2 regions of the Pseudomonas sp. FG36 genome follow, and region 1 is predicted to be linked to the other one. Evidence: predicted binding sites of a transcription regulator. Region 1 holds the regulator's gene; the other holds the start of a gene.

Region 1 (11,433 bases):
GGGCGAAAAGGATGAAATTCATTTTTCCTTTGATTCTTACGACGAATGGGGTAACTCTGCCTCTTGGCGCATGCGCACAGCCGGTGATATGAACGTGCTGCAACTATACTGATCAGCGACATAGAAAGTTTGGTTGATTGCTGTCCTGTGTATTCCAGATGCGTCAGTGTCGCGCTGGCAATGGCATGCGGCCGAGCCGTTGAAGGAAGACCTGTCGATTCCGCCGGTCCTGACAGCTGTCCGCCTTGGCGCATTCTGCGCCTGGGCGGACAAAGTTGGAAGGCTTCTTGCAGAGCCACGCCCAAGCGCCCCTTGGGCGTCAAAGTTTTGCTTGAAGAGGAATCGCGGTGGATCGCACTCAGTTAATCAGCAGCGCCCGTAACAACCTGGCCGGTCTCGGCCGGGGCAACCTCGGCGTGCCGCTGCTCCTGCTGGTGATGCTGGCAATGATGATGTTGCCGATCCCGCCGTTCCTGCTCGACGTGTTCTTCACCTTCAACATCGCCCTGTCGATCGTGGTCCTGCTGGTCTGCGTCTACGCCTTGCGTCCGCTGGATTTCGCCGCGTTCCCGACGATTCTGCTGGTGGCGACGCTGCTGCGCCTGGCGCTCAACGTTGCCTCCACTCGTGTGGTCATGCTCCACGGTCAGGAAGGCCACGGCGCCGCGGGTAAGGTGATCCAGGCCTTCGGTGAGGTGGTGATCGGCGGCAACTACGTCGTCGGCGCGGTGGTGTTCGCCATCCTCATGATCATCAACTTCGTGGTGGTCACCAAGGGCGCCGGGCGTATCTCCGAGGTGAGCGCGCGCTTCACCCTCGACGCCATGCCCGGCAAGCAGATGGCCATCGACGCTGACCTCAACGCCGGTCTGATCGATCAGGTTCAGGCCAAGGCGCGCCGTGCCGAGGTCGCCCAGGAGGCCGAGTTCTACGGCTCCATGGACGGTGCCAGCAAGTTCGTCCGCGGTGACGCCATCGCCGGCCTGCTGATCCTGTTCATCAACCTCATCGGCGGCATGCTCATCGGCATGTTGCAGCATGACATGACCTTCGCCGACGCCGGCAAGGTCTACGCCCTGTTGACCATCGGTGACGGTTTGGTGGCGCAGTTGCCATCGCTGTTGCTGTCCACCGCCGCCGCGATCATGGTCACTCGTGCCTCGGGTTCCGAGGACATGGGCAAGCTGATCAATCGGCAGATGTTCGATTCGCCCAAGGCCCTGGCGGTCTCTGCCGGGCTGATGATCGTCATGGGGCTGGTGCCGGGCATGCCGCACGTCGCCTTCCTCAGCCTCGGCGCCCTGGCCGCCGGTGGCGCCTACCTGGTGTGGAAGAAGCAGCAGAAGACCAAGATCGTCGCCCAGCAGGAGGCCCAGCGTCAGCAGGACCTGCTGCCATCGCCGCAACGCGCCATCGAAACCAAGGAGCTGGGTTGGGACGACGTCACCCCCATCGACATGATCGGCCTGGAAGTCGGCTACCGCCTGATTCCGCTGGTTGACCGCAACCAGGGCGGCCAGTTGCTGGCGCGGATCAAGGGCGTGCGCAAGAAGCTTTCCCAGGACCTGGGCTTCCTCATGCCCACCGTGCACATTCGCGACAACCTCGACCTGCAGCCCAGCGCCTATCGCCTGACGCTGATGGGCGTGATCCTGGCCGAGGCCGAGATCTACCCCGACCGGGAGCTGGCGATCAACCCGGGTCAGGTGTTCGGTGCTCTCAACGGCATCGCCTCGCGAGATCCGGCGTTTGGTCTGGAGGCGGTGTGGATCGATGTCGGCCAGCGCGCTCAGGCGCAGTCGCTGGGCTACACCGTGGTCGACGCCAGCACCGTGGTCGCCACCCACCTCAACCAGATCCTGCAGAAGCACTGCCACGAGCTGATCGGGCACGAGGAGGTGGTGCAACTGCTGCAGGTGCTGGCCAAGGTCTCGCCGAAACTGGCCGAAGAGGTGGTGCCGGGTGTCATTTCCTTGTCGGGCCTGCTCAAGGTCCTGCAGGCGCTGCTTGCCGAACAGGTGCCGGTGCGTGACATCCGCAGCATTGCCGAAGCCATCGCCAACAACGCGGCGAAGAGTCAAGATACCGCCGCGCTGGTGGCGCTGGTGCGCGTCGGATTGTCCCGCGCCATCGTGCAAAGCATTGTCGGCGTTGAGTCCGAGCTGCCTGTGATCACCTTGGAGCCAAGGTTGGAACAGATCTTGCTCAATAGTCTGCAAAGGGCCGGGCAGGGTCAGGAAGATGGTGTTCTTCTTGAGCCGAGCATGGCCGAAAAGCTTCAGCGTTCGTTGATCGAGGCAGCCCAGCGCCAGGAAATGCAGGGCCAGCCGGCCATCCTTCTGGTAGCCGGCCCGATCCGCGCCATGCTGTCGCGCTTCGGTCGCCTGGCTGTACCGAATTTGCATGTTTTGGCGTATCAGGAAATACCTGACAACAAGCAAGTCACCATCGTTGCCACCGTGGGCCCCAACGGCTGAGGTAGTGGGTTATGCAAGTTAAGCGTTTTTTTGCCGCCGATATGCGTCAGGCCATGAAGCTGGTCCGTGATGAGCTCGGCTCCGATGCCGCCATCATTGGCAACCGGCGCATTGCCGGCGGTGTCGAGCTGACGGCTGCGCTGGACTACAAGCTGTCCGCCCTGGCCCCGCGCGTGCCCAACGCAGAGCTCGAAGACGAGCTGCGCAAGACCCAGTCGCGCATCGTTACCGCCCAGGCCGAACTGACCGGGCGTGGCGATGCCGTCGAAGGCGGCAACCGGCAATTGTTCGCCGGGCAGCCGCTGACCGCCTCGGAGCCGCTGATCGAGCAGCATGTCGATGAGCCCGCGGCGGTTGCCGCGCCGGCGTCGGCACCGGTTGATCCACGCCTGTTCGATGCCATGCGTTTCGAGCTGACCGGCTTGCGCGAGCTGCTCGAAGTCCAGCTCGGTTCGCTCGCCTGGAGCCAGCTGCAAGGCAGCAAGCCGCAACAGGCCAACCTCTGGCGCCGGCTGCAGCGCCTCGGCCTTTCCGGTGGCCTGGCCCGCGAGCTGCTCGACCTCACCGCCGGCATCGAAGAACCACGCCATGCCTGGCGCATGGTCCTGGCGCATCTGGCGCGGATGATCGACGTGCCCGAGATCGAACCGATCGAGGAGGGCGGGGTGATCGCCATGGTCGGCCCCGCCGGCATGGGCAAGACCACCACGCTGGCCAAGCTGGCCGCGCGCTACGTGCTCAAGTACGGCGCGAACAACCTGGCGCTGGTGAGCATGGACAGCTTCCGCATCGGCGCCCAGGAACAGCTCAAGACGCTGGGCCGCATCCTCAATGTGCCGGTCACCTACGTCGACCCGGGCGAGTCGCTGGCCCAGGCCCTGGAGCCGCTGCTGCGCAAACGCGTGGTGCTGATCGACACCGCCGGCCTGCAGGCCAGCGACCCGGCGCTGCGCATGCAGCTCGAGACCCTGGCCGGGCGCGGCATCGCCGCGAAGAATTACCTGGTGCTGGCGACCACCAGCCAGAAGCAGGTGCTCACCGCCGCCTACCACAGCTACAAGCGCTGCGGCCTGGCCGGGTGCATCCTGACCAAACTCGACGAAACGGCCTGCCTCGGCGAAGTGCTGAGCCTGGCCATCAGTCATGAATTGCCGGTGGCCTATCTGACCGATGGGCCGCGCATTCCCGACGACCTGCAGCTACCGCGCAAGCACCAGTTGGTAAGCCGCGCCGTCAGTGTGCAATTGCAGGAAGAGCCCAGCGACGAGGCCATGGCCGACATGTTCGCTGATCTGTACCACAGCCCTGGCAAGCGCGCGGGTTGAGGGTGAATACTGTGCAAAGTACCTACATCATGGGGTTGCCCGGCCGGACCGTGGCCTTGAATGTTCAGCCCCTCATGTGGCCTGGGTCCAAGCGAGACAAGGTAAAGAACAGACATGGGTAGCATGCATCCCGTACAGGTGATCGCCGTGACCGGTGGCAAAGGTGGCGTCGGCAAGACTAACGTTTCAGTGAACCTGTCCCTGGCGCTGGCCGAGCTCGGCCGCCGGGTGATGTTGCTGGACGCCGACCTGGGCCTGGCCAATGTCGACGTTCTGCTGGGGCTCACGCCCAAGCGCACCCTCGCCGATGTGATCGAAGGCCGCTGCGAGCTGCGCGATGTGCTGTTGCAAGGCCCGGGTGGTGTGCGCATCGTTCCGGCGGCCTCTGGCACGCAGAGCATGGTGCACCTGGCGCCCGCGCAACACGCCGGCCTGATCCAGGCCTTCAGCGATATCGGCGACAACCTCGATGTGCTGGTGATCGACACGGCTGCGGGTATCGGTGACTCGGTGGTCAGCTTCGTCCGCGCCGCCCAGGAAGTGCTGCTGGTGGTGTGCGACGAGCCGACCTCGATCACCGACGCCTACGCGCTGATCAAGCTGCTCAACCGCGATTACGGGATGAATCGATTCCGTGTGCTGGCCAACATGGCCCAGAGCCCGCAGGAAGGCCGCAACCTTTTCGCCAAGTTGACCAAGGTCACGGACCGCTTCCTCGACGTCGCCCTACAATACGTCGGTGCCGTGCCTTACGACGAATGCGTGCGCAAGGCCGTGCAGAAGCAGCGGGCGGTCTATGAGGCCTTCCCTCGGTCCAAGTGTGCGCTGGCGTTCAAGGCCATCGCGCAGAAGGTCGACAGCTGGCCGCTGCCTGCCAACCCGCGCGGGCACCTGGAATTCTTTGTCGAGCGCCTGGTGCAGCCCACCAGTGCAGGGCCGGTGCTATGAACGCGAGCGGTTTCAAGATGTACAGCAAGGCCGCCAAGGATGCGCAGTACGAGCTGATCGAGCGCTACGCGCCGTTGGTCAAGCGTATCGCCTACCACCTGCTGGCACGCCTGCCGGCCAACGTCCAGGTCGAGGATCTGATCCAGGCCGGGATGATCGGCTTGCTGGAAGTGGCCAACAAATACGATGCCAGCAAGGGTGCCAGTTTCGAAACCTACGCCGGTATCCGTATTCGCGGCGCCATGCTCGACGAGGTGCGCAAGGGGGATTGGGCGCCACGCTCGGTGCACCGCAACACGCGCATGGTCAGTGACGCGATCCGCTGTGTCGAAGCAAAGACTGGCCGCGACGCTAAAGATCACGAGGTTGCTGCCGAACTCCAATTGAGTCTCGATGATTACTACGGGATTTTGAATGACACCTTGGGCAGCCGCCTGTTCAGTTTCGACGACCTGCTGCAGGACGGCGAACATGAAGGGCTGCACGAGGACGGTGCCAGCGGCCAGCTGGAGCCAGCGCGTGACCTGGAAGACGAGCGCTTCCAGGCTGCGCTGGCCGATGCGATCGCCAACCTGCCGGAGCGCGAGCGCCTGGTCCTGGCGCTGTACTACGACGAAGAGCTGAACCTCAAGGAAATCGGTGAGGTGCTGGGGGTCAGCGAATCGCGTGTCAGCCAGTTGCACAGCCAGTGCGCCGCGCGTTTGCGCAGCCGCCTTGGGGAGTGGCGGGCACGTTGAACCCGGGTTCAGTGCAGTCGTTTTTTTGTAGTGCCGAATTGATTGAGCGCGCGCTCGGCGCCGAGCGCGTTAAAGACTGCTTGGAGGTCTAATTGAACAAAGACATGAAAATCCTCATCGTTGACGACTTTTCGACGATGCGGCGGATCATCAAGAACCTGTTGCGTGACCTGGGGTTCACCAACGTCAAGGAAGCTGATGACGGCAACACGGCACTGCCGATGCTCACCAGCGAGCATTTTGATTTCCTGGTGACCGACTGGAACATGCCGGGCATGACCGGTATCGACCTGCTGCGCGCCGTTCGCGCCGACGAGCGCCTCAAGCACCTGCCGGTACTGATGGTCACCGCGGAAGCCAAGCGCGAGCAGATCATCGAAGCTGCCCAGGCCGGCGTGAACGGCTATGTGGTCAAGCCTTTCACCGCCCTGGCGCTGAAAGAAAAGATCGAAAAGATCTTCGAACGCGTCAACGGCTGAGTCACGTCTGGGGGGCGCAATGGAGTCAACCAACAACTCTTTGGGTGAGTTCGAATCAACCCTGAAGAAGCATGCCCAGGAGCTGGTCGAGAGCCTCGAGCGCGGCCGGTTCGGTGAGGCGGTGCAGCTGATCCACCAACTGAACCAGACCCGCGACCGCGGGCTGTATCAGGAAGTCGGCAAGCTCACCCGCGAACTGCACAGTGCAATCGTCAACTTCCAGATCGACCCGGCCATGCCGCAGGCCGAGGAAGTGTCGCAGATTACCGATGCCGCCGAGCGCCTCTCCTACGTGGTCCGCCTCACCGAAGGTGCGGCCAACCGCACCATGGACCTGGCGGAGGCGTGCACCCCGGTGCTCAACGACCTTGCTACCGAGGCCCAGAGCCTGTCCGCCGACTGGCAGCGCTTCATGCGCCGCGAGGTGGCGGCGCCGGAGTTCCGTGAGCTGGTCAAGCGTGTGGACAGTTTCCTGACGCACAGCGCCGAAGGTAATCAGAAGGTCGCAGGCCATATCAACGATATCGTCCTGGCCCAGGATTATCAGGATCTCACCGGCCAGGTGATCAAACGGGTGACCACGCTGGTCACCGAAGTCGAAAGCAATCTGCTCAAGCTCGTGCTGATGGCAAGCCAGGTCGACCGCTTTGCCGGTATCGAACATGACCACCAGCAGTTGCGTGCTGAAAAAGATCAAGAAAAACATCCGACTCGGGGTGAAGGTCCGCAGATTCATGCCGATAAGCGTGAAGACGTCGTGTCCAGCCAGGACGATGTCGACGATCTGTTGTCCAGCCTGGGTTTTTAAGGAGCACGTTTAATGAGCTTCGGCGCCGATGAAGAAATCCTTCAGGATTTCCTGGTAGAAGCCGGCGAAATCCTCGAGCAACTGTCCGAGCAATTGGTCGAGCTGGAAAGCCGGCCTGATGATGCGGATCTGCTCAACGCGATTTTCCGCGGTTTCCACACTGTAAAAGGGGGCGCCGGCTTCCTTCAGCTCAATGAGTTGGTGGAGTGCTGCCACATTGCCGAGAACGTGTTCGACATCCTGCGCAAAGGTGAGCGCCGGGTCGACGCGGAGCTGATGGACGTGGTGCTCGAAGCACTCGACACGGTCAACAGCATGTTCGGCCAGGTACGTGAGCGCACCGACGTCACGCCGGCCACCCGCGAGCTGCTGGCGGCGCTGTCGCGCCTGGCCGAGCCCGCTGGCGCCGAAGAGCCGGCACCGGTAGAGGTGGCCGTTGTCGCCGAAGCGCCGGCTGCCGAGCCCGACATCACCGACACCGAGTTCGAGCAACTGCTCGACTCGCTCGATGCAGTCAAGGCCGAAGCCGAGGTTCACGAGCAACTGCAGGGTGAACAGGTCAGCGCGGGTGGTGACGAGATTACCGACGCCGAATTCGAGTCGTTGCTCGACCAGCTGCACGGCAAAGGCCAGTTTTCGCCCGATACCGCTGCCAGTGAGCCAGCGGCCGCTGCCCCTGCCAGTGATGAGATCACCGACGACGAGTTCGAGTCGCTGCTCGATCAGTTGCACGGCAAGGGCACCTTCGCCGTCGACGCATTGCCTGGCGTTGCTGCGCCTGCAGCCAGCGCGGCACCAGCGGCGACTGACGAGAGCATCACCGAACACGAATTCGAGGCGCTGCTCGACCAGTTGCACGGCAAGGGCAAGTTCTCTGGCGAGGCGGTTGTTGCCGAAGCACCAACCGCCGCTGTTGCCGCACCTGTCGCGGCCAAGGCCGAAGCCAAGCCGGTTGCCAAGCCTGCGCCGGCGCCTGCTCCCGCGCCAGCCGCTGCCAAGCCTGCCGCTCCGGCCCGGGCGCCAGCACCGGCCGCCGACAAGCATGGCGCCAGCGAGGCGGAGACTACCGTGCGGGTCGACACCGCGCGCCTGGACGAGATCATGAACATGGTCGGCGAGCTGGTGCTGGTGCGTAACCGCCTGGTGCGCCTGGGGCTTAACAGCGGTGACGAGGCCATGTCCAAGGCCGTGTCCAACCTCGATGTGGTCACCGCCGACCTGCAGACCGCGGTCATGAAGACGCGCATGCAGCCGATCAAGAAGGTCTTCGGGCGTTTCCCGCGCCTGGTTCGCGACCTGGCCCGCCAGCTCAAGAAAGAGATCAACCTGGAACTGGTCGGCGAAGAAACCGACCTGGACAAGAACCTGGTCGAGGCCCTGGCCGACCCGTTGGTGCACTTGGTGCGCAACGCCGTCGACCATGGCGTCGAGATGCCCGACGAGCGTGAGGCCTCCGGCAAGTCGCGCATGGGTCGGGTGGTACTGTCCGCCGAGCAGGAAGGTGACCACATCCTGCTGTCGATTTCCGACGACGGCAAGGGCATGGACCCGAGCATCCTGCGCGCCAAGGCCGTGGAAAAGGGCCTGATGGACAAGGACGCGGCCGACCGCCTGAGCGAGTCGGACTGCTACAACCTGATCTTCGCCCCGGGCTTCTCGACCAAGACCGAGATCTCCGATGTGTCCGGCCGCGGTGTCGGTATGGACGTGGTGAAGACCAAGATTTCCCAGCTCAACGGCTCGATCAACATCTTCTCGGCCAAGGGCCAGGGCTCGAAGATCGTCATCAAGGTACCGCTGACCCTGGCGATCATGCCGACGCTGATGGTGATGCTGGCCAACCAGGCGTTCGCCTTCCCGCTGGTCAACGTCAACGAGATCTTCCACCTCGACCTGTCGCGCACCAACGTGGTCGACGGCCAGGAAGTGGTGATCGTGCGCGACAAGGCGCTGCCGCTGTTCTACCTCAAGCGCTGGCTGGTCCAGGACCACGAGCACGAGGAGCAGCACGAAGGTCATGTGGTGATCCTGTCGGTCGGCACCCAGCGCATCGGTTTCGTGGTCGACCAGCTGGTCGGCCAGGAAGAGGTGGTGATCAAGCCGCTGGGCAAGATGCTGCAGGGAACCCCGGGCATGTCCGGCGCGACCATCACCGGTGACGGCCGTATCGCGCTGATCCTCGACGTCCCGAGCATGCTCAAGCGTTACGCCGCCCGGCGTATTTGATTTCGGTGGCGCGCCCAGGCGGGTGCGCCGCCTAACGGAGTGTTTATGGCAGTCAAGGTCCTGGTGGTGGATGATTCCGGTTTCTTCCGCCGCCGTGTCTCGGAAATTCTCGCGTCCGACCCGACGATCCAGGTCGTGGGTACCGCGACCAACGGCAAGGAAGCGATCGACCAGGCGCTGGCGCTCAAGCCCGATGTCATCACCATGGACTATGAAATGCCCATGATGGACGGCATCACCGCAGTGCGTCACATCATGCAGCGCTGCCCGACGCCGGTATTGATGTTCTCCTCGCTGACCCACGAAGGCGCCCGCGTCACCCTCGACGCCCTGGATGCCGGTGCGGTCGACTACCTGCCGAAGAATTTCGAAGACATCTCGCGTAACCCGGAGAAGGTCAAGCAGATGCTGTGCGAGAAGGTCCACACCATCTCGCGCAGCAACCGCCGTTTCAGTGCCTATTCCAGCCCGGCACCGGCCGCAGCGCCGGCACCGGCCAGCAGCCATGCCCCAGCCAGCAGCTTCGCCGGTACCGCGCCTGCGCGCACTGCCGCCCCGGCCCGCGCCGCGGCACCGGCTGCCACGCATTCGCCGGCACCCAAGCGCAAACCATACAAGCTGGTTGCCATCGGCACCTCCACGGGCGGTCCGGTGGCGCTGCAGCGGGTGCTGACCCAACTGCCCGCCGGTTTCCCGGCGCCGATCGTGCTCATCCAGCACATGCCGGCGGCTTTCACCAAGGCCTTCGCCGAGCGCCTGGACAAACTGTGCAAGATCAGTGTCAAGGAGGCCGAGGACGGTGACGTACTGCGCCCGGGCCTGGCCCTGTTGGCCCCGGGTGGCAAGCAGATGATGGTCGACGGCCGTGGCACGGTGAAGATCCTGCCGGGCGACGAACGCCTGAACTACAAGCCCTGCGTGGACATCACCTTCGGCTCCGCCGCCAAGTCCTACGGCGACAAGGTGCTCTCGGTGGTCCTCACCGGCATGGGCGCCGATGGCCGCGAAGGCGCGCGCCTGCTCAAGCAGGGTGGCAGCACCGTGTGGGCGCAGGATGAAGCCAGCTGCGTGATCTATGGCATGCCCATGGCCATCGTCAAGGCCAACCTCGCCGACGCCGTCTACAGCCTGGACGAGATCGGCAAGCACCTGGTCGAGGCGTGCGTCTGATGGATGTGTTGAGCCTGATCGGCCTGATCCTCGCCTTTGTCGCCATCGTCGGCGGCAACTTCATGGAGGGCGGCCACGTCGGTGCGTTGATCAACGGCCCGGCGGCGCTGATCGTGCTGGGCGGTACCCTGGCGGCGGCATTGCTGCAGTCGCCGCTGTCGTCGTTCAAGCGTGCCCTGCAGATCATTCGCTGGATTTTCTTCCCGCCACGGGTGGACCTGGCCGGCGGCATCGACCGGGTGGTGAACTGGAGCCTGACGGCGCGCAAGGAAGGCCTGCTGGGCCTGGAAGGCGTGGCCGATGCCGAGCCCGATCCCTATGCGCGCAAAGGCCTGCAGTTGCTGGTCGACGGCGCCGAGCCGGAAGCCATCCGCAGCATCCTCGAAGTCGACTTTTTGACCCAGGAGTCCCGTGACATCCAGGCCGCCAAGGTGTTCGAGAGCATGGGCGGCTACGCGCCGACCATCGGTATCATCGGCGCGGTAATGGGCCTGATCCATGTGATGGGCAACCTCGCCGATCCGTCGCAACTGGGCAACGGCATCGCCGTGGCCTTCGTCGCCACCATCTATGGCGTGGCCAGTGCCAACCTGATTCTGCTGCCGGTCGCCAACAAGCTCAAGGCCATCACCCTGCGCCAGTCGCGTTACCGCGAGATGCTGCTCGAAGGCCTGCTGTCGATCGCCGAAGGCGAGAACCCACGCTCGATCGAGCTGAAGCTGCAAGGCTTCATGGAGTAAGCCATGGCCCGCCGTCGCAAGATCGAAGAGCACGAGAACCACGAACGCTGGCTGGTCTCGTATGCTGACTTCATTACCCTGCTGTTCGCCTTCTTCGTGGTCATGTACTCGATTTCGTCGATTAACGAAGGCAAGTACAAGCAGATTTCCCAGGCACTGATCGGGGTGTTCAACGACCCCGAGCGCAGCATGAAGCCGATCCCGATCGGCGACGAGCGACCGCTGAGCGTCAAACCGGCCGAGCCGTTGATCAAGGACAGCGAGCAGACCGACGCGGGCCTGGCACAGACCAGCGTCGACCCGCTCAAGACCATCACCGACGATGTGCGTGACGCCTTCGGCGACCTGATCAAGTCCAACCAGATGACCGTGCGCGGTAATGAACTGTGGGTGGAGATCGAGCTCAACTCCTCGCTGTTGTTCGCCAGCGCCGATGCCATGCCCAGTGATGTCGCCTTCGAGATCATCGAGAAGGTGGCGAAGATCCTCAGGCCGTTCGCCAACCCGGTGCACGTCGAGGGTT
Region 2 (11,433 bases), on a different contig from region 1:
ATCGGCTCGCCGCGGCCCAGCTGGGTGTCGCGCGGCGACAGGAAGATCGCCTGGCCGCCAAGCTGGATCATGCCCGCTTCGAAGGACACTCGGGTACGGGTCGAGGATTTCTCGAAGATCATCCCCAGTACACGGTTCTTCAACGGCTCGAACAGCACGCCTCGTTTACGCAGGTCCTTCAGCTCGATGCCGCGACGGATCACGCCGAGCAATTCGTCAGCGGTGAAATCCAGCAGGGAGAGAAAGTGCCTAGCGCTCATGATTGACTACCTTATCTGCAACGTTTTGCAGGTCGACCGTATGGGTTTTGTTGACAACGGGAGTGACCTGCGGCGTAAGCCGCACGGGGCGGACGGAATAGGGAAAGGCGCAATACTATAATTAAATGTCGCCTGAAACCAAGAGGGGAAACAGCGCCTCTGTGTCAAAGGGTGTCGTAAGCCTTTGGCGAGCAGCTGTTTTTTATTTGCTACAGAGGTTGTACACGGCTTACCTCGATTTTGGCAAACCCATCGTCGCGAATCGTCGGCCTGATGTCGCCCGATTCACGCCGCGAAGCGCGCTGGCATGCCCGGTAGGTGCGGCGCATAGTCGAACCTTCAGAACAACAAGGCAGAGGCGGCCATGACCAAGACCCTGCATCACCGAGCCTGTCACCTGTGCGAAGCCATTTGCGGCCTGAACATCGAAGTTACCCATGAGGCAGAAGGGCCGCCGCGGATCAGCTCGATCAAGGGCGATCCGCAGGATCCGTTCAGCCGTGGCCACATCTGCCCCAAGGCGGTCGCCCTGCAGGACATCCAGGAGGACCCTGATCGCCTGCGCCAGCCTCATCGGCGTATCGGTGACCAGTGGCAGGCGATCGGCTGGGACGAGGCCTTCGCCTTCGCCGCAGAGCGGCTGTGGGCGGTGCAGCAGGCCCATGGGCGCAATGCAGTGGCGGTCTACCAGGGCAACCCCAGCGTGCACAACTATGGCTTAATGACCCACAGCAACTACTTCCTCGGCCTGCTCAAGACCCGCAACCGCTTCTCGGCCACCTCGGTGGACCAGCTGCCGCAGCACCTGACCAGCCACCTGATGTACGGCCATGGCCTGTTGCTGCCCATCCCGGACATCGACCACACGCAGTTCATGCTGATTCTTGGCGGCAATCCCCTGGCGTCCAATGGCAGCATCATGACCGTCCCAGATGTGGAAAAACGCCTGAAGGCACTCAAGGCCAGGGGCGGGCAGCTGGTGGTGGTGGATCCGCGGCGCAGCGAGACGGCGTTACTCGCCGATCGACACCTGTTCATTCGCCCTGGTGGCGACGCAGCGCTGCTGTGTGGCCTGTTGCATACCCTGTTCGACGAGGGCCTGGCCCGTGGCTCGCACCTGCCGATCAATGGTCTGGAGCAGGTGCGCGAGGCGATCCTGCCGTTCGATGCCGTCAGCATGAGCGCGTTGTGCGGCATCCCGGCCGAGGACATCCGCCAATTGGCGCGGGACTTCGCCGCTGCCGACAAGGCGGTGTGCTATGGCCGGATGGGGGTATCGACCCAGGCCTTCGGCTCGTTGTGCCACTGGCTGGTGCAATTGATCAACCTGGTCACCGGCAACCTTGATCGGGTTGGTGGTGCGTTATGCACCGAGCCGGCGGTCGATCTGGTCGGCAGCACCTCGGGTGGCCACTTCGACCAGTGGCGCAGCCGCGTCTCGGGGTTGCCCGAATATGCTGGCGAGCTGCCGGTCTCGGCCTTGGCCGAGGAGATCCTCGAGCCCGGTGACGGGCAGGTCCGGGCGTTGGTGACCGTGGCCGGCAACCCAGTGCTGTCCACGCCCAACGGGCGGCGCCTGGACGAGGCCTTGGCCGGCCTGGAGTTCATGCTCAGCATCGACCTCTACATCAACGAGACCACGCGTCATGCCGACCTGATCCTGCCTTCCACCTCGGCGCTGGAGAATGACCACTACGATTCCACCTTCAACCTGCTGGCGGTACGCAACGTCACCCGCTTCAACCGGGCGATCCTGCCCAAACCGGAGGGAGCGCTGCATGACTGGGAGATTTTCGTAGGCCTGGCCGAGGCCTTTGCCCAGCGTGCGCAGGTCGAGCTCAAGGCGACCCTGCCACCGGCACGGATGATCGACTTTGCCTTGCGCAAGGGCCCTTATGGTGACGACTCGTCCTGGAAGCTTTCCCTGCAGATGCTCGATGAATACCCCCACGGCCTGGATCTAGGGCCGCTGGGTGCTAACCTCGCGGTACGCTTGCGCACGGCTGGCGGCAAAGTCGAAGCCGCACCGGCGGTACTGCTCGGTGACCTGCAGCGCCTGGCCCGGCAGGCAGCGCCGACGGCAGGCCAGTTGTTGCTGATCGGCCGTCGCCATGTGCGCAGCAACAATTCCTGGATGCACAACTATCATCGGCTGGTCAAAGGCAAGCCGCGGCATCATCTGCTGATGCATCCGGATGATCTGCGCCACCGCCAGTTGCAAGATGGGCAGATGGTGCGGATCCGCTCGCGCACGGGCGTGATCGAAGTGCCTGTCCAAGCCAGCGAGGAGATGATGCCAGGGGTGGTCAGCCTGCCCCACGGCTACGGTCATGGGCGCCAGGGCGCGCGCTTGCAGGTGGCCGGTGCACAGCCGGGAGTGAGTGCCAATGACCTGACCGACGAGCACTTGCGTGATGGCGTATCCGGCAACGCCGCTCTCAATGGCGTACCTGTGCAAGTGGAGGCCGCCTGAGCATCGGCAAGGCCGAGCACGTCGCTCGGCTTTCCGATACAATGCGTCACCGTGCCGACGACCCAGTCGGAAAGTTCAGCCGAGGTGCTTCATGGATATCATCGATACAATCAAAGAGCAGATCGCCAACAACACCATTCTGCTTTACATGAAAGGTTCGCCGAATGCCCCGCAGTGCGGTTTCTCGGCCAAGGCTTCGCAAGCCGTGATGGGGTGTGGCGAGAAGTTCGCTTATGTCGACATCCTGCAGAACCCGGAAATCCGCGCCAACCTGCCCAAGTACGCCAATTGGCCTACCTTCCCGCAACTGTGGGTGGCGGGTGAACTGGTCGGCGGCAGCGACATCATGATCGAGATGTTCGAAAATGGTGAACTGCAGACCCTGATCAAGGATGCGGCCGCCAAGGCCAAGGCTTCCGAAGCCTGATTCCGGCGTTCCTCGCCAGGATGCAAAAGCCCCGCAATAGCGGGGCTTTTTGTTGGCGTCGTTCGAGCAGTTACTCTTCGCCCATCTGCGACTGCAGGTAGTTCTCGATAGTGATCTTGTCGATCAGGCCCAGTTGAGTCTCCAGCCAATCGATGTGCTCTTCCTGGTCCTCGAGGATGTCCTCGAGCACGTCGCGCGAACCGAAGTCGCCAGCGGTTTCACAATGGGCGATGGCGGCTTTCAGGTCGGCGTGGGCCTTTTTCTCGAGCTTCAGATCGCAGTCGAGCATCTCCTTGGTGTGCTCGCCGATCATGAGCTTGCCCAGGTCCTGGACGTTGGGAATGCCTTCGAGGAAGAGGATGCGCTTGATCAGCTTGTCAGCATCCTTCATCGCCTGGATGGACTCTTTGTACTCGAGTTTGCCGATTTTGTTCAGGCCCCAATCTTCGTACATGCGCGCATGCAGGAAGTACTGGTTGATTGCGACCAGCTCGTTTCCGAGGACCTTGTTGAGATGCTGGATGACGCTTACGTCGCCTTTCATGATGGGGTCTGCCCTGTAGAAGTTGAGCCAATGCAAACAAGTTTGAGCCCCGCAACTATCTATGTCAAACCTAAGTTATTGAATAATAAGTGAAAATTAATCGGAATAAGAATGTTTGTGAACCGCGTTCGAGCGCTAACTTATTGAATTACGGGCATAAAAAAACCGGACACTGGGTCCGGTTCTTCGAATTTGGGGAAATTACGCCGCGTTGAATTCAACGGGGTAGGGCAGGACGGCCTGCTGGCTCAGTTGCAGCTCGGTGAGGGTTTCGCGTACCACCTGCTTGGCGAGGCAGGCGCACTTGCCGCACTGGCTGGCCACATTGGTGGCGGCTCGCACTTCCTTGTAGCTGCAGCATCCTTCGTAGATCGCATCGCGGATCTGTCCGTCGGTGACACCGACACAAAGACACACATACATAAAGGCTGACCATCGCGGGTTGAGTCGATGCGTTGGAGAGTAATGGTAATGAGAATGCTTGTCAAAACACTTTGTGTAAGGTGCGTTCCAGAGCGACCGGCGGTTGAGATTCGGCCTGTCACGCAAAGCTGTGTATGATGGTCGGCCTTTGCTGGATCCGGGGGACGCGTTCCGCCCGGGCAAGGTTTTTCACCCCTCATCAGGAGAGATCGAATGAGCGTACTCGTTGGCAAACAAGCCCCGGACTTCACCGTTCCAGCCGTGCTGGGCAACGGCGAGATCGTTGACAGCTTCAACCTGGCCTCGGCCATCAAGGGCAAGTACGGCCTGGTGTTCTTCTACCCACTGGACTTCACCTTCGTCTGCCCGTCCGAGCTGATCGCCCTGGACAACCGCATCCCTGACTTCCAGGCGCGTAACGTTGAAGTGATCGGCGTGTCGATCGACTCGCACTTCACCCACAACGCCTGGCGCAACACCCCGGTCAACAATGGCGGCATCGGCCAGGTCAAGTACACCCTGGCAGCCGACATGACCCACGAAATCTGCAAGGCCTACGACGTCGAGTCCGAAGGCGGCGTGGCCTTCCGTGGCGCCTTCCTGATCGACACCAACGGTGTTGTCCGCTCGCAGATCGTCAACGACCTGCCGCTGGGCCGCAACATGGACGAGCTGCTGCGCCTGGTCGACGCCCTGCAATTCCACGAAGAGCACGGCGAAGTCTGCCCGGCCAACTGGAAGAAAGGCGACAAGGGCATGAACGCTTCGCCGGAAGGCGTCGCGGCTTACCTGAGCGAGAACGCTGGCAAGCTGTAATTTGCCAAGCGCATAAAAAAACCGGCCCTGGTGGCCGGTTTTTTTATGCTTCAAGCTGCAAGCGTGCGATCAGTCGTTGAAATCGCGCCAGCCGCCCATCTCTTTCCAGCGATTGACGATGCCGCAGAACAGCTCGGCAGTCTTCTCGGTGTCGTAACGTGCCGAATGCGCTTCACGGCCGTCGAAGTCGATGTCCGCGCTCTGGCAGGCTCGGGCCAGCACTGTCTGGCCGTAGGCGAGGCCAGCGAGGGTGGCGGTGTCGAAGCTGGAGAACGGGTGGAACGGGTTGCGCTTGATATCGTTGCGCGCAACGGCAGCGTTGAGGAAACCCAGGTCGAAGCTGCTGTTATGCCCCACCAGGATCGCCCGCTTGCAGCCATTGGCCTTCAGCGCCTTGCGCACGCCGCGGAAAATATCGGTCAGTGCACTTTCCTCGCTCACCGCCATGCGCAGCGGGTGATCGAGCTTGATGCCGGTGAACTCCAGCGCGGCGGCCTCGATATTGGCCCCTTCGAACGGTTCGACCCGATGGAAGTAGGTGTGCTCGGGGAACAGGAAGCCCTTTTCATCCATGCCGATGGTGACGGCGGCAATCTCCAGCAGCGCGTCGGTGGCGCTGTTGAAACCACCGGTCTCGACATCCACCACCACAGGCAGGTAGCCGCGGAAACGCTCGGCCATGGGATGGCGCGAGCCACTGCTGACCTGGCTGTCCTGGTCGTCTTCGTAAAGATCTTCGCTCACGCGTGGTCCTCCTGCAGGCGCCAGCGCAGTGTTTCACCAGCGCGCAGGGGAATGACGGTGGTGTCACCGAAGGGCAGGCTGTCCGGCGCTGTCCATTGCTCACGCACCAGGGTGATGGTGTCGGTATTGCGCGGCAGGCCGTAGAAATCAGGGCCATGCTTGCTGGCGAAGCCTTCGAGCTTGTCCAGTGCGTTGCGCTGCTCGAACGCCTCGGCATACAACTCGATGGCGGCGTAGGCGGTATAGCAGCCGGCGCAGCCGCAGGCGGCTTCCTTGGCATGCTTGGCGTGAGGCGCCGAGTCGGTACCGAGGAAGAATTTCGGGTTGCCGCTGGTCGCGGCATCCAGCAACGCTACCTGGTGGGTGTTGCGCTTGAGGATCGGCAGGCAATAGAAATGCGGGCGGATACCGCCAACCAGCATGTGGTTGCGGTTGTACAGCAGGTGCTGGGCAGTGATGGTGGCACCGACGTTGGCCGGCGCCTCGGTGACGAACTGCGCGGCGTCGCTGGTGGTGATGTGCTCGAACACCACTTTCAGGGTCGGGAAACGCTCGACCAGGCGGCGCATGTGCTCGTCGATGAAACGCTTCTCGCGGTCGAACACGTCGATTTCACTGCGCGTGACCTCACCGTGCACCAGCAGGGGCATGCCGGTTTCGGCCAGTGCCTCGATTGCCGGGAAGATGTTGTCGATGCTGGTCACGCCCGAATCGGAGTTGGTGGTGGCGCCGGCCGGGTACAGCTTGGCGGCGTACACGATCCCGCTGGCCTTGGCGGCGCGGATGTCTTCCGGGCTGGTGCGGTCGGTAAGATACAGCACCATCAGTGGCTCGAAACGGCTGCCGGCGGGGCGTGCGGCAAGGATGCGGGCGCGGTAGGCATCGGCCTCGACGGCGTTGCGCACCGGCGGAACCAGGTTGGGCATGATGATGGCGCGGGCGAAGGTACGCGCCACGTCACCGACGGTGTGAGGCAGGACGGCACCATCGCGCAGATGGATGTGCCAGTCGTCGGGGCGCAGGAGGGTCAGGCGATCGGACATTGGAGATTCCAGGCGGGTCGAACTCAGAAGCCAATGCTACCGGAAAACCCCTGTTCGAGCACGGCTATCAAGTTTTCCGACAGGCGTCCGATAGCATTCAGGTAAGCCGTCAGAATCAGTGGAGCCGACCGTGCGCCAGCGTTACCTAGCCCTGTTCACCCTTGTCGCCAGCCTGCCGGCCGGGGCCATGACCTTCCAGACCCGCGTGGAGAACGTCGCCTGGAAAGTCGAGGGTGACCAGTTCGAATGTCGCCTGATCCAGCCGATCGACGGTTTCGGCAGCGGCGAGTTCGTGCGCCGTGCCGGCGAACAACCGACCTTCCAGCTGCGCTCCGACAGCAACGTCCTCGGCGCAGGGTCAGCCACCTTGCTGGCCGCCGCAGCCCCCTGGCAGCCAGGGCGGGGCGATATCAACCTCGGTGCGGTGCACATGGCCCGCACTGGTGTGTTGTTCACCTCCAGTCAAGGCCAGGCCAGCCGCCTGATCAATGGCCTGCTCGATGGCCGCAGCACGGTGGTGCGCAACTATCGGGGCGAGGGTGGCCGGCCGATGCAAGTGCAGGTGATGCCAGTCAGCTTCGCCAAGGCCTACAGCGACTACCAGCTGTGCGCCGCCAAGCTGCTGCCGATGAACTATGACCAGATCCGCCAGACCCAGGTTGGTTTCCCCGGAGGCGGGATCGAACTGGACAGCTCGGCGCGTGCGCGCCTGGATGTGCTGCTGGACTATTTGAAGGCCGATCCGACGGTCAATCACATCGAGCTCAACGGCCACTCCGACAACAGCGGCAACCGCCTGACCAACCGCGACACCTCGCGCCGACGGGCGTTGGCGGTGGCCGACTACCTCAAGGCCCATGGCGTGCCGGAAGAGCAGATCACCGTGCGCTTCCACGGCGAACGCTATCCGCTGGCCAAGAACAACTCTGCCGCCAACCGGGCGCGCAACCGCCGGGTGAACATCCAGCTCGAGCGCGTGACACCGGTCGAGAAACCGCTGGAGAAACCGGCGCCACCGGCGGCCCCGGCGCCCGCGGCTACCGCACCTGCGCCCGCGACGCCTGCGGCCGCTTCCGCCCAGCCCGCTCCAGCGAAATCCTGAGTGCGACAGCGGGTCGCGCTCTCGACAATTCCTGTCGCTTTGTCGTCACAAGCTGTCGCCCCATTGTAAATTTTTCGGCAAGGCCGGTAGAATCATCGGCTTTCCGTACAACCCCGTGGAGTGATGGCATGGCGGACGTAAAAAAGGTCGTATTGGCGTATTCCGGCGGCCTTGATACTTCGGTGATTCTCAAGTGGCTGCAGGACACCTACAACTGTGAAGTGGTGACCTTCACCGCTGACCTCGGCCAGGGCGAGGAGGTCGAGCCGGCCCGCGCCAAGGCCCAGGCGATGGGCGTGAAAGAAATCTACATCGATGACCTGCGCGAAGAGTTCGTGCGTGATTTCGTCTTCCCGATGTTCCGCGCCAACACCGTCTACGAAGGCGAGTACCTGCTGGGTACTTCCATCGCCCGCCCGCTGATCGCCAAGCGCCTGATCGAGATCGCCAACGAAACCGGCGCCGACGCCATTTCCCACGGTGCCACCGGCAAGGGCAACGACCAGGTACGTTTCGAGCTGGGCGCCTACGCGCTCAAGCCTGGCGTCAAGGTCATCGCGCCATGGCGTGAGTGGGACCTGCTGTCCCGCGAGAAGCTGATGGATTACGCCGAGAAGCACGGCATCCCGATCGAGCGTCACGGCAAGAAGAAGTCGCCGTATTCGATGGACGCCAACCTGCTGCACATCTCCTACGAAGGCGGTGTCCTGGAAGATACCTGGACCGAGCACGAGGAAGACATGTGGAAATGGAGCGTCTCCCCGGAGAACGCCCCGGACCAGGCCACCTACATCGAGCTGACCTACCGCAACGGTGACATCGTCGCCATCGACGGCGTCGAGAAGACCCCGGCCACCGTGCTGGCCGACCTCAACCGCATTGGCGGCGCCAACGGCATCGGTCGCCTGGACATCGTCGAGAACCGCTATGTCGGCATGAAGTCGCGCGGTTGCTACGAGACCCCGGGCGGTACCATCATGCTCAAGGCTCACCGCGCCATCGAGTCGATCACCCTGGACCGCGAAGTCGCTCACCTGAAGGATGAGCTGATGCCCAAGTACGCCAGCCTGATCTACACCGGCTACTGGTGGAGCCCGGAGCGTCTGATGCTGCAGCAGATGATCGATGCCTCGCAGCTCAACGTGAATGGCGTTGTCCGCCTGAAGCTGTACAAGGGCAATGTCACTGTCGTGGGCCGCAAGTCGGACGATTCGCTGTTCGATGCCAACATCGCGACCTTCGAGGAAGACGGCGGGGCTTACAACCAGGCCGATGCCGCAGGCTTCATCAAGCTCAATGCATTGCGTATGCGTATCGCGGCCAACAAAGGCCGTTCGCTGCTGTAAGCTGCCTCGAGCGTAAGAAGAAACCCGGCCTAGGCCGGGTTTTTTCATGCCTGGGTTTCTGCCTGGGTGGTGGACGGGCTCTCGTCATCCTGCATGGGCGCGGCTGAGAGATGGATGCAGGTGCGCGTATCCAGGTTGTATAGCACCCAGCGTCGTTGTCGCCCGTGGGGGCGGTCGATCATTCGCAGTACATGGTTTTCGATGATCTTCTGACTGTCGGCTCCGGAAATGGCGATGATCATCGCGCCTTTGCTCCCTGCGGCAGATGTGTGTACAGGCTTGCGGGCGCTGTTGGCCTCCCTGTCCGGTGCAAACAGCGAGCGAGTGTTGAAGTTCAGGGTGAGAAAGAACAGTACGGTAAGGAAGAACGGGAAGCCCACCAGGAACCAGGTGTACAGGGTCTGGCTGTCTTCGCTGAGGAACGGGAGTGATGCCAGGGCAGACGCTTCGATTACGCCGGCAAAGACAGCGATAAGGGTCAATGGACTGATGGGGTCGCGGTTCATGCTGAGGGCCTGGTGATGCTTTGCCCATCTGTAGCGTGTTTTCCCCAGCGTATTAAGCGTGCCTTGTTTCCCTCTCTGGCCACGTCGTAGCTCTAACGCCTGCCTTTATCCAGTATGTACAGTCGAATTTTCCTGCATGGAGTGTGACTCAATGACACTTGGATCCAATTATGCCGGCTGTTACTTTCTGATTCGTTGCGACGAACCTACATCTATTACATTTTGTGAAAGTGGCAGTGCGTAGGAAGAATCTCCATTAATTGTAGGCCGCTTCTTTCGGTGAATTTACCAGGGAAACCGCTGCATAAATAATCGTTATGCTCGGGTGTGGTGGTCTATCGAACTAAAAATAACGTATCAATGGGAATCGCATGAATAAAGTGCTGATCGTGGATGATCACCCGGTCATTCGCCTGGCCGTACGCATGCTGATGGAGCGGCATGGCTACGAAGTGGTGGCGGAGAGTGACAATGGTGTGGATGCCCTGCAACTGACGCGGGAATATCTGCCGGATATTGTCATTCTGGATATCGGGATCCCCAAACTGGATGGGCTTGAAGTGATTGCGCGGATGACGCTGGCGAGCCCGGCGAGCAAGGTACTGGTACTGACTTCCCAGGCCCCTGGGCACTTCTCGATGCGCTGCATGCAAGCGGGGGCGGCAGGTTATGTCTGCAAGCAACAGGAGTTGACCGAGCTGCTCAGTGCCATCAAGGCCGTGCTGTCCGGCTACAGCTATTTCCCCAATCAGGCATTGCACAAGGGGCGCTCGGGCACGGGAGGCGCCACGGAAATGGAGATGGTCGAGCGGCTTTCCGGCCGGGAGATGATGGTGCTGCAGCAACTGGCACGGGGCAAGAGCAACAAGGAGATCGCCGACAGCATGTTCCTCAGCAACAAGACGGTCAGTACCTACAAGACTCGCCTGCTCCTCAAGTTGAATGCCCGCTCGTTGGTGGACCTGATCGAACTCGCCCAGCGCCATGGGCTGGCCTGAACCCTATTGAAAAGCCTCCGTTCAGGAGGCTTTTGCATGTCTGCGCTACAGATCGTAGTCGAAGTCGGCCAGTTGCTTCTGCAGGCGTCGCTCCTCGAGCATGTTGTCGATGGTGCGGCGCTTGCTCAGGTTGGTCTTGGCCGGTTCGGCCTGCGGCTCCACGTCGTCGTCCGTACTTTGGAAGTCGTCGTCGTTCGCCAGGTCTTCTTTATCGGTGCTCATGCGTTACTCCAAGCCAAAGGGCCATTGGCCGTCCTTATAACGGGAATCGCAGAGCGGGTAAAAAAGATTTTTTCAATCGCCTTGTGCTGTTGTCAGCTATTGCTTCAATCGTCCGAGGTCTTGAGCTTGTATTCGCACAGGTCCTCGATTCGGCAGCTCCCACAGCGGGGTTTTCGGGCCTGGCAGACATAGCGGCCATGCAGGATCAGCCAGTGGTGGGCATCGAGCAGATAGTCCTTTGGCACGAACTTGAGCAGTTTCTTTTCGACTTCCAGAACGGTCTTGCCCGGCGCTATACCCGTGCGGTTGCTGACCCGGAAGATATGCGTATCGACGGCCATGGCAAGTTGGCGAAAGGCGGTATTGAGCACTACGTTGGCGGTCTTGCGGCCAACGCCGGGCAGGGCTTCCAGCGCTTCGCGGCTCTGCGGGACTTCACCACCGTGCAGTTCGACCAGCAGGCGACAGGTCTCGATGACATTCCTGGCCTTGCTGTTGTACAGCCCGATGGTCTTGATGTACTCGCTCA

What was found. The regulator FliA, encoded in region 1, starts transcription of late flagellar genes. The targets are predictions, from matches to a motif close to CTAAAGTTTNNNNNNNNNNNGCCGNTAA.
Region 2: a site for FliA is predicted at 6,797-6,824, ahead of ACODS9_RS12065 (flagellar protein MotY). Genes of this name have one in related genera too.

The regions. Positions count from the first base shown of each region.
Region 1 is NZ_JBMDJQ010000014.1:99,197-110,629, forward strand. Features, by position in the region: gene ACODS9_RS13400 (hypothetical protein) at 1-112, shown strand, start outside; gene flhA (flagellar biosynthesis protein FlhA) at 348-2,477, shown strand; gene flhF (flagellar biosynthesis GTPase FlhF) at 2,489-3,802, shown strand; gene fleN (flagellar synthesis regulator FleN) at 3,917-4,750, shown strand; gene fliA (RNA polymerase sigma factor FliA) at 4,747-5,487, shown strand; gene ACODS9_RS13425 (chemotaxis response regulator CheY) at 5,592-5,966, shown strand; gene ACODS9_RS13430 (protein phosphatase CheZ) at 5,986-6,774, shown strand; gene ACODS9_RS13435 (chemotaxis protein CheA) at 6,787-9,000, shown strand; gene ACODS9_RS13440 (protein-glutamate methylesterase/protein-glutamine glutaminase) at 9,046-10,170, shown strand; gene ACODS9_RS13445 (flagellar motor protein) at 10,170-10,910, shown strand; gene motD (flagellar motor protein MotD) at 10,914-11,433, shown strand, end outside.
Region 2 is NZ_JBMDJQ010000012.1:118,986-130,418, forward strand. Features, by position in the region: gene argF (ornithine carbamoyltransferase) at 1-260, opposite strand, end outside; gene ACODS9_RS12030 (molybdopterin oxidoreductase family protein) at 625-2,733, shown strand; gene grxD (Grx4 family monothiol glutaredoxin) at 2,825-3,160, shown strand; gene bfr (bacterioferritin) at 3,231-3,704, opposite strand; gene ACODS9_RS12045 (bacterioferritin-associated ferredoxin) at 3,906-4,127, opposite strand; gene ACODS9_RS12050 (peroxiredoxin) at 4,341-4,943, shown strand; gene rnt (ribonuclease T) at 5,013-5,624, opposite strand; gene pyrC (dihydroorotase) at 5,684-6,730, opposite strand; gene ACODS9_RS12065 (flagellar protein MotY) at 6,861-7,832, shown strand; gene ACODS9_RS12070 (argininosuccinate synthase) at 7,961-9,178, shown strand; gene ACODS9_RS12075 (hypothetical protein) at 9,223-9,684, opposite strand; gene ACODS9_RS12080 (response regulator transcription factor) at 10,056-10,682, shown strand; gene ACODS9_RS12085 (PA3496 family putative envelope integrity protein) at 10,728-10,904, opposite strand; gene nth (endonuclease III) at 11,009-11,433, opposite strand, start outside.